3 regions of the Marinobacter sp. 3-2 genome follow, and region 2 is predicted to be linked to each of the others. Evidence: predicted binding sites of a transcription regulator. Region 2 holds the regulator's gene; each other region holds the start of a gene.
The links. Region 2 encodes sigma-54, which starts transcription at its own class of promoters, with help from an activator protein. Its sites were predicted from a motif close to ANTGGCATNNANNTTGCTNT; they were not measured.
Positions count from the first base shown of each region.

Region 1: a site for sigma-54 is predicted at 1,674-1,693, ahead of EDB94_RS03445 (flagellar hook-length control protein FliK). Genes of this name have one in related genera too.
Region 3: a site for sigma-54 is predicted at 1,443-1,462, ahead of EDB94_RS20300 (sigma 54-interacting transcriptional regulator). Genes of this name have one in related genera too.

Region 1 is NZ_RJUQ01000011.1:356,313-359,589, reverse strand. Features, by position in the region: gene EDB94_RS03455 (PP2C family protein-serine/threonine phosphatase) at 1-1,291, shown strand, start outside; gene EDB94_RS03450 (Hpt domain-containing protein) at 1,284-1,631, shown strand; gene EDB94_RS03445 (flagellar hook-length control protein FliK) at 1,785-2,975, shown strand; gene fliL (flagellar basal body-associated protein FliL) at 3,141-3,277, shown strand, end outside.
Region 2 is NZ_RJUQ01000011.1:502,379-505,655, forward strand. Features, by position in the region: gene lptB (LPS export ABC transporter ATP-binding protein) at 1-409, shown strand, start outside; gene EDB94_RS04110 (RNA polymerase factor sigma-54) at 567-2,087, shown strand; gene hpf (ribosome hibernation promoting factor) at 2,188-2,496, shown strand; gene ptsN (PTS IIA-like nitrogen regulatory protein PtsN) at 2,584-3,054, shown strand; gene rapZ (RNase adapter RapZ) at 3,083-3,277, shown strand, end outside.
Region 3 is NZ_RJUQ01000020.1:119,592-122,868, forward strand. Features, by position in the region: gene EDB94_RS20300 (sigma 54-interacting transcriptional regulator) at 1-1,412, opposite strand, end outside; gene EDB94_RS20305 (ABC transporter substrate-binding protein) at 1,726-3,147, shown strand; gene ntrB (nitrate ABC transporter permease) at 3,150-3,277, shown strand, end outside.

The sequences.
Region 1 (3,277 bases), 150 kb from region 2:
GGAAATCGCCAAGCGGGTCTTCGATAACGTGGCTCATTCCGGCTGCCTGGATGCCTCCAATATTCGTTATCACGCCTCGCCCCAGTCCATTTTCAATGGTGATGTGTTGTTTGCCTCGCCGCGGCCGGCGGGCGGGATGTTGATCTTCATGGGGGATTTCACCGGCCATGGTCTGCCGGCTGCCATCGGCGCCATGCCTGTAGCCGAGATCTTCTACGGCATGGCCAATAAGGGTTTTAACGGCCAGGACGTATTGCGCGAGATCAACCAGAAACTCAAACGGATTCTGCCCACGGGCATGTTCTGCTGTGGCGCCATGATCGAGGCGGATTTCAAACTTAATCAGTTGCAAGTCTGGAACGGCGGTCTGCCCGATGGCTGGCTGATCCGGACCACCGGAGAACTCCAGGCATTGCCATCGCGGCATCTTCCCCTCGGTATCCTTGCGCCGGATCAGTTCAATGCCGATTTCGAGAGGGTTGGTGCCGCCCCTGGCGACAGGGTGCTGATGATGACCGACGGCTTTCTGGAATCTGCCGACAGCGCCGGCAACGTATTCGGTGAGCAGGGCGTTAACGGCACGCTTGACCGGCTGGACGGTGGCGACCATCCGTTCGATGCCATGATGTCCGCGGTTCACCGGTTCACCGGCAACTTTGAGGATGGCGATGACCTGACGCTCTGCTGTCTGGAAATGATGGACGAGGCGGGGCTGGCTACCCTGCCAGATCGTGCCGCACCATCTGCTCTTGCCGGGCCGGCGGAATGGCGCTGCAGCTATGAAATCCGGGAAAGGACCCTCGGCGAGTTCAGTCCCCTGCCCCTGTTGCTCCACATCTGCATGGAGGTGCCGGGGCTTCGACGGAAGAGCGGCGAAATCTATACCCTGCTGGCGGAACTCTACAACAACGCGCTGGAGCACGGTGTTCTGGAACTTCCGTCAGAATGGAAACACTCACCGGAGGGCTTTGGCCGCTACTACGCGGAGCGCAATCGGCGCCTGGCCAACGTGGAGGGTCACTACATCCGGTTCACACTGCACCATTCCCTGAAACCGGATGGAGGTCGGCTTCGTGTTATCTGTGAGGACAGCGGCCAGGGGTTTGATTTTAACAATCATCCCAGCGTGGCCCCCGGTAATTCCCCAACCATAAGCGGGCGCTATGCAGGGCGGGGCCTGTTGCTGTTGAAACGTCTGGCGGAGACCATCAGGTTTCATGAACAGGGCAATCATGTTGAAATTGTCTACGATTGGCAGTTCGCCCGTACAGCGGAGAATCGAGATGACTGATAAACCACACCTGGACGAGGAGGCACTGGCTGAGCTTCGAGACGTCATGGAGGACGAATTCGAAGTGCTGATACAGACCTATGTTGCAGATTCCCGCGACAGGATTCGGGGATTGCAAGAAGCCCTGAGGGCTGACGATAGTGACGCCTTTGCCAAGACGGCCCATAGCTTCAAGGGCAGTTGTATCAATATTGGCGCCCCAAGGCTTGGCGAACTCTGCCTGAAGGCGGAAATCGCAGGAAAGGAGTCCCGGCTGGACGATGCCTCGGGATTAGTGGATGACATCGCCCGGGAATTCGAACAGGTAATCGCAGGCCTGGATGGCTTGATGGTGGGGTGAATTACGTCGATTCAGGCCTTTTGTCAGGCGAAGCAGGTGTGCGCTGGCATCACAATTGCTTCGTCCTTCGCATTGAGTGGATTAACCGCCCATGCACCGGCCAGGTCCGGCAAGGTGAGGGCGACAATGCGATAAAAGCGGCAAGAGGTTGCCATGGCCCAGATGGTTCTTCCCCAAACCCCCGCGCCCGGGACGCAACAAGATCCCGGCCCGTCAAAATCCGGAACCAGCCGGGATCCGGCTGACAGGAAAAGCGATTTTGACTCTGTCTCCCAGGCTGAGAAAAAGCGGCTCGATCGCCAGAAGGCGGATCGGAACGCCGAGGCCAGATCTGCCGATGAATCCCGGGCGGCCCGGGACACTTCTTCAGAGACGAAAACGGAAGCAAACGCGAACGCTGATCCAAAGGGTGGCGAAAAAGCCGACGCTGCCACGGATGCTGAATCACGGGACGCGGGCGAGGCCGCTGTTGCCGGTGATGGCAAATCAGAGCCGACGGCGCTTCCCCTTACCTTTGTCGAGTTGCAGTCCTGGCTGAATCCAAAAGCCGGAGGTGCCGGTGAGTCCGCCATGTCAGCCACAATGCCGGGAGTCGGCGTCAACGCTGCCACCGGGGGTTCGGGCCAGACGAATTCCGTTGCCGGATTGTTCAGTGGCCTTCTCACAGGGGCCTCGGGTCAGAAAGCTCAGTCCGGATCCGGCGGTGTTTCCGGCGATGCGACACTGACAGATGTCATGAAGGCCTCAGTGCTCACCGACTCCGGCCGCAATGCGGATTCCGGCTCGTTGATCAATTCTGGCCGCTTCCAGTCCGCCATGGATCTGGTGTCCCAGCAAGCGGCGAATAATGCCAATGCGGCAGCAAAACTGACGGCCGAGAATGCTGCGCCATTGCGAGGTTATGCTACGTCCATTGATGTGCCGGTAGGCCATGCAGAGTGGGGCGACAAACTGGTGGGCAAGCTCAGCTGGCTGACGGCCCGCAACATGTCGGTTGCCGAAATCCACCTGACACCACCGGACATGGGCCCCATGGAGGTCAAGGTCCGGGTGCAGAACGAACAGGCGAGTATTACGGTCCATTCGGCCAATCCCGTGGTCCGTGACCAGCTTGAACTGCATTCCCACCGGCTCAGGGATATGCTGGGTGAGCAGGGACTGTCGTTGGCAGGCTTCGATGTTTCCGATTCGCCTCGCCAGCAGACCGGCGAGCAGGGCACCGGAAACGATGATGGCTCCGGTAACGGTTCGGCATCGCTGGTCGCTGGCGATCAGGACGATGAAGGCATCAGCACCGGCAGCCTTGATCTCAGCTGGAAAGGCGAAGTAGACATCTTCGCCTGATACCCTTCGATATTCTCTTCCAATCTCCTTTGCCCATCCTTCCCGGCAACGCTAAACTGCTGTTCTGAACGGGAAGGTTGGGTGTTCTGGCCCGCCCTTTGCATCCAATCCTGAAAAGTCGCGGAAAATTGCTCCCCGTGACGGATTTCTGGCAAAGCGAACATTATGGCTGAAAATAACGAATCTGAAGCGGCTCCTGCCAAGAAGGGAAAACTGAAGCTGATCATCATGCTGGTTGTGGTGGTGATCCTGGCCATTGTGCTGTCTGTGGTGGGTACCCTGTGGTTCCTGGGCGGCGGTCT
Region 2 (3,277 bases):
GCAGGGCCTGAGCAAGGCAGACCGGCAGAAAAAGCTCGAGGAGCTGCTGGAGGAATTCCACATCACCCATATCCGGGACAGCGTTGGTATGGCCCTGTCCGGTGGTGAGCGGCGACGGGTGGAAATTGCCCGGGCCCTGGCCATGGAGCCGGCTTTCATCCTGCTGGATGAGCCCTTCGCCGGTGTTGACCCTATATCCGTCAGCGACATCAAACACATTATCCGGCATCTGCGGGACAAAGGGATTGGCGTGCTGATCACCGACCATAACGTGCGCGAGACTCTCGATATCTGCGAGAACGCGTACATTGTTTCCGGCGGGCACATCATCGCCTCCGGCAATGCTGATGCGATCCTGGCCAATCAACAGGTCAAGGAAGTCTACCTCGGGGACGAATTCAGGCTGTGACAGTGAATGGCTCATTGTTTTGATGATCTGTAGCAAGTAAACTCGGCAAAGAACTTGCTAGGGTAAAGAAAAACCGCGGCAAGTAACCGGCATATAAAGATTTTTTCAAGACCTATGACACAAAGCGCTGATGAGTGACGGATCCTGAACCATGGTTATGAAAGCCTCCTTACAGTTAAAGCTGGGTCAGAGCCTGACCATGACACCCCAGCTGCAACAGGCGATCCGGCTTCTCCAGCTATCTACCCTCGACCTCCAACAGGAAATCCAGCAGGCACTGGAATCCAACCCCATGCTGGAGACATCCGAGGACGACGATCAGACCGACACGTCCACCGAGAGTGACGAGCGCGAGGCCAATGCGGCCGAGTCTGCTGCCGAGACCACGCCGGAACCGTCCAGCGACTGGGACGAATCCGAGAACGGCCCGGACTGGTCGTCGGAAAACGAGATTCCGGATAACATTCCGGACGACCTGCCGGTCGACACGGCCTGGGATGACATCTACCAGTCCGCCCCTGCCCCGGCAGCCCGCAACGACGATGAAAACGATCACGATTTCGAGACCCGCAACTCGCCCACCGAGACCCTTCAGGATCACCTGGAATGGCAGCTCAACCTGACTCCCCTGAGTGAGCGGGACCAGGCCATTGCCCACGCCCTGATGGACGCCGTGGACGAGCGGGGCTATCTCACCAGCCCTCTGGAAGAAATCCACGCCGGGCTGCTGGACGAGAACGAAGAAGACCCCCTTGAACTGGATGAAGTGGAAGCCGTCCTGCATCGCCTCCAGCACTTCGATCCCCCTGGCGTGTTTGCCCGGGATTTGCAGGAATGCCTGCTGATCCAGCTTAATCAACTACCCCCGGAAACACCCTGGCTCGCCCAGGCACGCCTGGTGATCACCCACTACATCAACCTGCTGGGCAACCGGGACTACGCCCAGCTGTTGCGTCGCAGCCGCCTGAAAGAAGATCAGCTCAGGGAAGTCCTGGCGTTGATTACCGGCCTCAATCCGCGCCCGGGCGACGTGATTGATCGCGCCGAGCCCGACTACGTGATTCCGGATGTCATCGTTCGCAAGCACAATGGCCGCTGGCGTGTTGAGCTGAATCCGGAAATTGCACCGCGCATCCGGGTAAATGCCAGCTATGCTTCACTTATAAGGCGTGCAGACAGCAGTGCAGACAACACCTACCTCCGCGATCAGTTGCAGGAGGCGAAGTGGTTTATCAAGAGCCTGCAGAGCCGCAATGAGACCCTGCTGAAAGTAGCGACCCGTATTGTCGAGCACCAGCAGGGTTTCCTGGATTACGGCGAGGAAGCAATGAAGCCGTTGATTCTCTCGGACATTGCCCAGGCGGTGGAAATGCATGAATCAACGATTTCACGGGTAACCACCCAGAAATACATGCATACCCCCAGGGGTATTTTCGAACTGAAATATTTCTTCTCCAGCCATGTCAGCACTGATGAGGGCGGAGAGTGCTCTTCCACGGCCATACGCGCGATGATCAAGAAGCTGATTGCCGCCGAAACACCCAAAAAGCCGTTGAGCGACAGTAAAATTGCAGCCATGCTAGGGGAACAGGGTATCAAGGTTGCGCGACGCACCGTTGCCAAGTACCGGGAGGCCATGCACATTCCGCCGTCCAACGAACGCAAGCGGCTGGTCTGAATACCCCGGGACGGGATGCAACACCGTATTCGCCGGCGCACAATGCGCCAGCACCCAGACCGGCTCCCGGGAGCCGGCATGATGACAACAGGAGACGCCTATGCAACTCAACATTTCAGGCCATCACGTAGAACTGACTCCCGCACTGAAGGATTACGTTTCAGAGAAGTTCGAGAAGCTCGAGCGTCACTTTGACCACATCAGTAACTGCCAGGTGACCCTGGAAGTGGAAAAGGTGCGCCAGATTGCGGAAGCCACATTGCACGTGGTAGGTGGTGAGATTCACGCAAAGGCAGAAAACGAGGATATGTACGCGGCCATTGATGCCCTTATCGACAAGCTCGACCGTCAGATCCTCAAGCACAAGGAAAAGAATGTAGAACGGATGCACGGAAACGGCTCTCGCTAACGCGCTGTTTTCATGCACTTCATCTAATCGAGCTGCGACATGAGTAACGTGTCGCAGCCTTTTTTTTAACGGAAATGCAGTCGATCCATGAGCGACACATCCCTGACCATAGACAACATTCTTGCGCCGGAGCTCACCCTCTGCAGGGTAGCTGCGTCCAGCAAGAAACGGGCCCTGGAGTTTATTGCCGAGCAAATAAACCATCAGGACAACACGCTCAGCGAGACCCAGCTCTTCAACAACCTGATTTCCCGTGAGCGCCTGGGCAGCACCGGCATTGGCCAGGGAATTGCCATTCCCCACTGCCGCCTGGAAGGACTTGATCACGTGGTGGGTGTGCTGATGACGCTTGAAGAAAGCGTGGAGTTCGATGCTATCGACAATCAGCCAGTGGATCTGATCTTTGCCCTGATTGTGCCAAAAGAGGCGACGAGCGAGCACCTTGAGCTGCTGAGCCAACTGGCGGAGAAGTTCAACGAGCGGTCATTCTGTGATCGCCTCCGGCAATGCGAGGACGCCAGCACGCTGTACCAGCGCATGACCGCCTCAGGCGGCTGATATTCACTGCAGTGGAGGTAAGGTGGTCATGAAGCTGATTATCGTCAGTGGCAGGTCCGGTTCGGGCAAGAGTACCGCACTTCATGTGCTGGAGGACCTCGGGTTTTATTGCATCGACAATCTTCCTATTGGCCTGCTCTTCCCCCTCACACGGGAAGCCGCCAGCCAGACCAGGCCTGGTCGACTGGGCAAGATGGCCGTCAGTATCGATGCGCGGAACCTT
Region 3 (3,277 bases), on a different contig from region 2:
AGATCTTCCCGGAAGGTCTTCTCCTGAACTTCCGATTTCAGGTCCCGGTTGGTTGCGGCAATGACGCGAACATCCACCGCCCGGGTGTTGTTCTCGCCGACACGCTCGAATTGCTGGTCCTGCAGCACCCGGAGCAGTTTGCCCTGGAGTTCCAGCGGGATTTCGCCCACTTCGTCCAGGAACAGGGTGCCGCCGTCGGCTAGTTCGAACCGGCCCACGCGATCGCTGACGGCACCGGTGAAGGCGCCCTTGATGTGGCCGAAGAACTCGCTCTCGAACAGATCCTTGGGGATGGCCGCACAGTTCACCCGAATCAGGGGGCGGTCTCTCCGGCTGCTGGACTGATGGATGGCACGGGCGATCAGCTCCTTGCCTGTGCCGGATTCACCGGTGATCAGCACGTTGGCATCCGTGGGCGCCACCATGCCGATACGTCGCACGATGGCTTTGATTGCCTCGCTCTGGCCAAAGATTTCGTGGAAATGATACTCGGCGCTGAGCTCCTCCTGTAGATAGGCATTCTCCATTTCCAGCCGGTGTTTGAGGGTCTCCACTTCCTCCAGCGCTTTCTGCAGTTCCTTCTGGGCCTCCTGGCGTGCCGATATGTCCCGGAATACCACCACTGCGCCTACCGGATGCCCGTTATCCAGAATCGGCGTGCTGGTGTATTCCACCGGGAAGCCGCTGCCATCCTTGCGCCAGAACCAGTCTTCGCCCACGCGCTTCACGCTGGCATCGCGGAAGGCGGCGTATATCGGGCAGTCCTTGAGTGGGTAAAGGCTGCCATCGGCATGGGAGTGGTGCACCACGCGATGCAGAACCCGACCCATAAGCTCGTCAATTCGCCATCCGAGCATGCGCTCGGCGGCGGGGTTTGCGAAAGTGCCGCGCCCCTCGGCATCCACCCCGTAGATGCCTTCCCCGACAGCATGAAGAATCAGCTGGTTTTCCCGCTCCATGTCCTTGAACAGCTCTTCCACCCGCCGCCATTCAAGCAGGCCGCCCCGATGGTAGTGGTTGGCATCGTGGCGTTCCCGAAGGGTTCGCAGCTGCCGTCTGTCCCTCAGCAACAGCAGCACATTCTGGGTTTCCGCCTCGCCAACTCTGGATGAGGAGATCTCCAGTTCCACGGTATGGCCGTCCCGGTGCTGGAGAAAGAAGTCGCGGCTCCAGCCGTGGCTGCGAAACAGGGTTTCCTCGGTGAAGGCAATCAGTTGGGGGCGCTGGTCGGTGAACAGGTGGGTGCATGGCGTTCCGACGAGGGATTGCCGGTCGGAGCCGATCATTCGGCCCATGGCGCTGTTGGCGGACAGAATCAGGTCCCTGCCTGCATCTACCAGCAGGGCAGCCTCTGGCAGGTGGTCGATCCAGTTTCCGGTAAGTTCCGGGGCATTGATGGCTTCGGTATTCATGGCGATGTCCTGGGGGCAGTCCGGGAAAACACAACAAACCCTGTGCCAACTACGAAAAATCGCAGTTAGGACTACGAGAAATCGTGAATTACGAAAGTTCGTAGTCGTTCCATTTGCAGGTAATTTAATTTTATTCAAATAAAAACAGTCAGTTAAAAAAATAACCGGACTTGGCACAAACCCTGCGATAGCTCTCTCAGAACGCGGAGCCGACCCGACCATTTCCAGCCTCGGGCCCGAGCCGCACCTTTGTTGCACCGTGAGAGTGCAGAAATAACCCAAAACTTAGGTCCCAAACCCAGGAGAGTGCGCCATGACTACGAAAAGCCTTGGAAACCCGTTTGACGGTGACAAGTCCCTGATTCATGCCAAGACCTGCGGCTGCCCCGAGTGCAAACCCGGCGACAGCACCCCGTCGATTTCCCTCGATCTCAAGCCCTCTGCCGGCCAGCAGGCAGTTGCTGACGAGCATCTGGATTCAGAAGCGATGATGGATCGCGCCATCGAGGGCGCGGTGGTGCGCTCGGTGTTTGGCCACAACGAGCACAGCCGACGCGCCTTCATGAAAATGATGGGCGCGGGCACTGCAGCGGCGGTTCTGGGCAGCGTGTTCCCGATGGAGAAGGCCAAGGCCGCGGTAAAGGAATCCCTGGGCAAGCTCGAGAAGACCAAGTTGAACGTTGGTTTTGTACCGATCACCTGTGCCACGCCTATCATCATGGCCCACCCGATGGGCTTTTATGAGCGTTACGGCCTGGATGTGACCGTTACCAAGACCGCAGGTTGGGCGGTGGCCCGGGACAAGTCCCTGGCTGGCGAATACGACGCCTCACATATGCTTACTCCCATGCCCCTGGCGATGACCATGGGCGCGGGCTCCACACCGGAGCCGTTCATCATGCCGGCCGTTGAGAACATCAATGGCCAGGCCATCGTGCTGCACGTCGACCACAAGGACAAGCGCGACCCGAAACAGTGGAAAGGCTTCAAGTTTGGCGTGCCGTTCGAGTACTCCATGCACAACTTCCTGTTGCGTTACTACCTGGCCGAGAACGGTATCGACCCGGACAAAGATGTGCAGATCCGAGTGGTCCCGCCACCCGAGATGGTTGCCAACCTCCGCGCCGGTAACCTGGATGGCTACCTGTCACCGGATCCGTTCAACCAGCGAGCTGTTTGGGAGAAGGTGGGCTTCATCCACATGCTGACCAAGGACATCTGGGAAGGCCACCCGTGCTGCGCCTTTGCCTGCAGCAAGCAGTTCGCGACCCAGAACCCGAACACCTACGGCGCCCTGTTGCGCGCCATCATCGACGCGACGCAGTACTCCAACAATCCGGATAACCGTAAGGAAATCTCCGAAGCTATCGCACCGAAGAACTACCTGAACCAGCCGGTACCGGTGATTCAGCAGGTGTTGACCGGTTACTACGCCGATGGCCTTGGCGAGGTAAAAGACGTGCCGGACCGCATCGACTTCGACCCGTTCCCGTGGCACTCCATGGGCGTGTGGATCCTCACCCAGATGAAGCGCTGGGGTTATATCGAGGGTGATGTGGACTACAAAGGCATTGCCGAGCAGGTCTACCTGGCGAGCGAGACCGGCAAGATCATGGAAGAACTGGGTTACACCGCTCCGGACAAGACCTACAAGACCCACACCATCATGGGCAAGACGTTCGATTCTGATCGTGCCGAAGAATACGCACGCAGCTTCGACATCGGGAGGGTGTAACCATGGCTTCCCTGAACGTCCGGGCAGCACTGCTGTCGGTGTCGTTCCTGATTCTGGCCCTGGGGCTCTGGGAAATGGCAACCCAGCCCCCGGAGGCCCAGACAGGACTGACCGAATACGAAATGCTGAT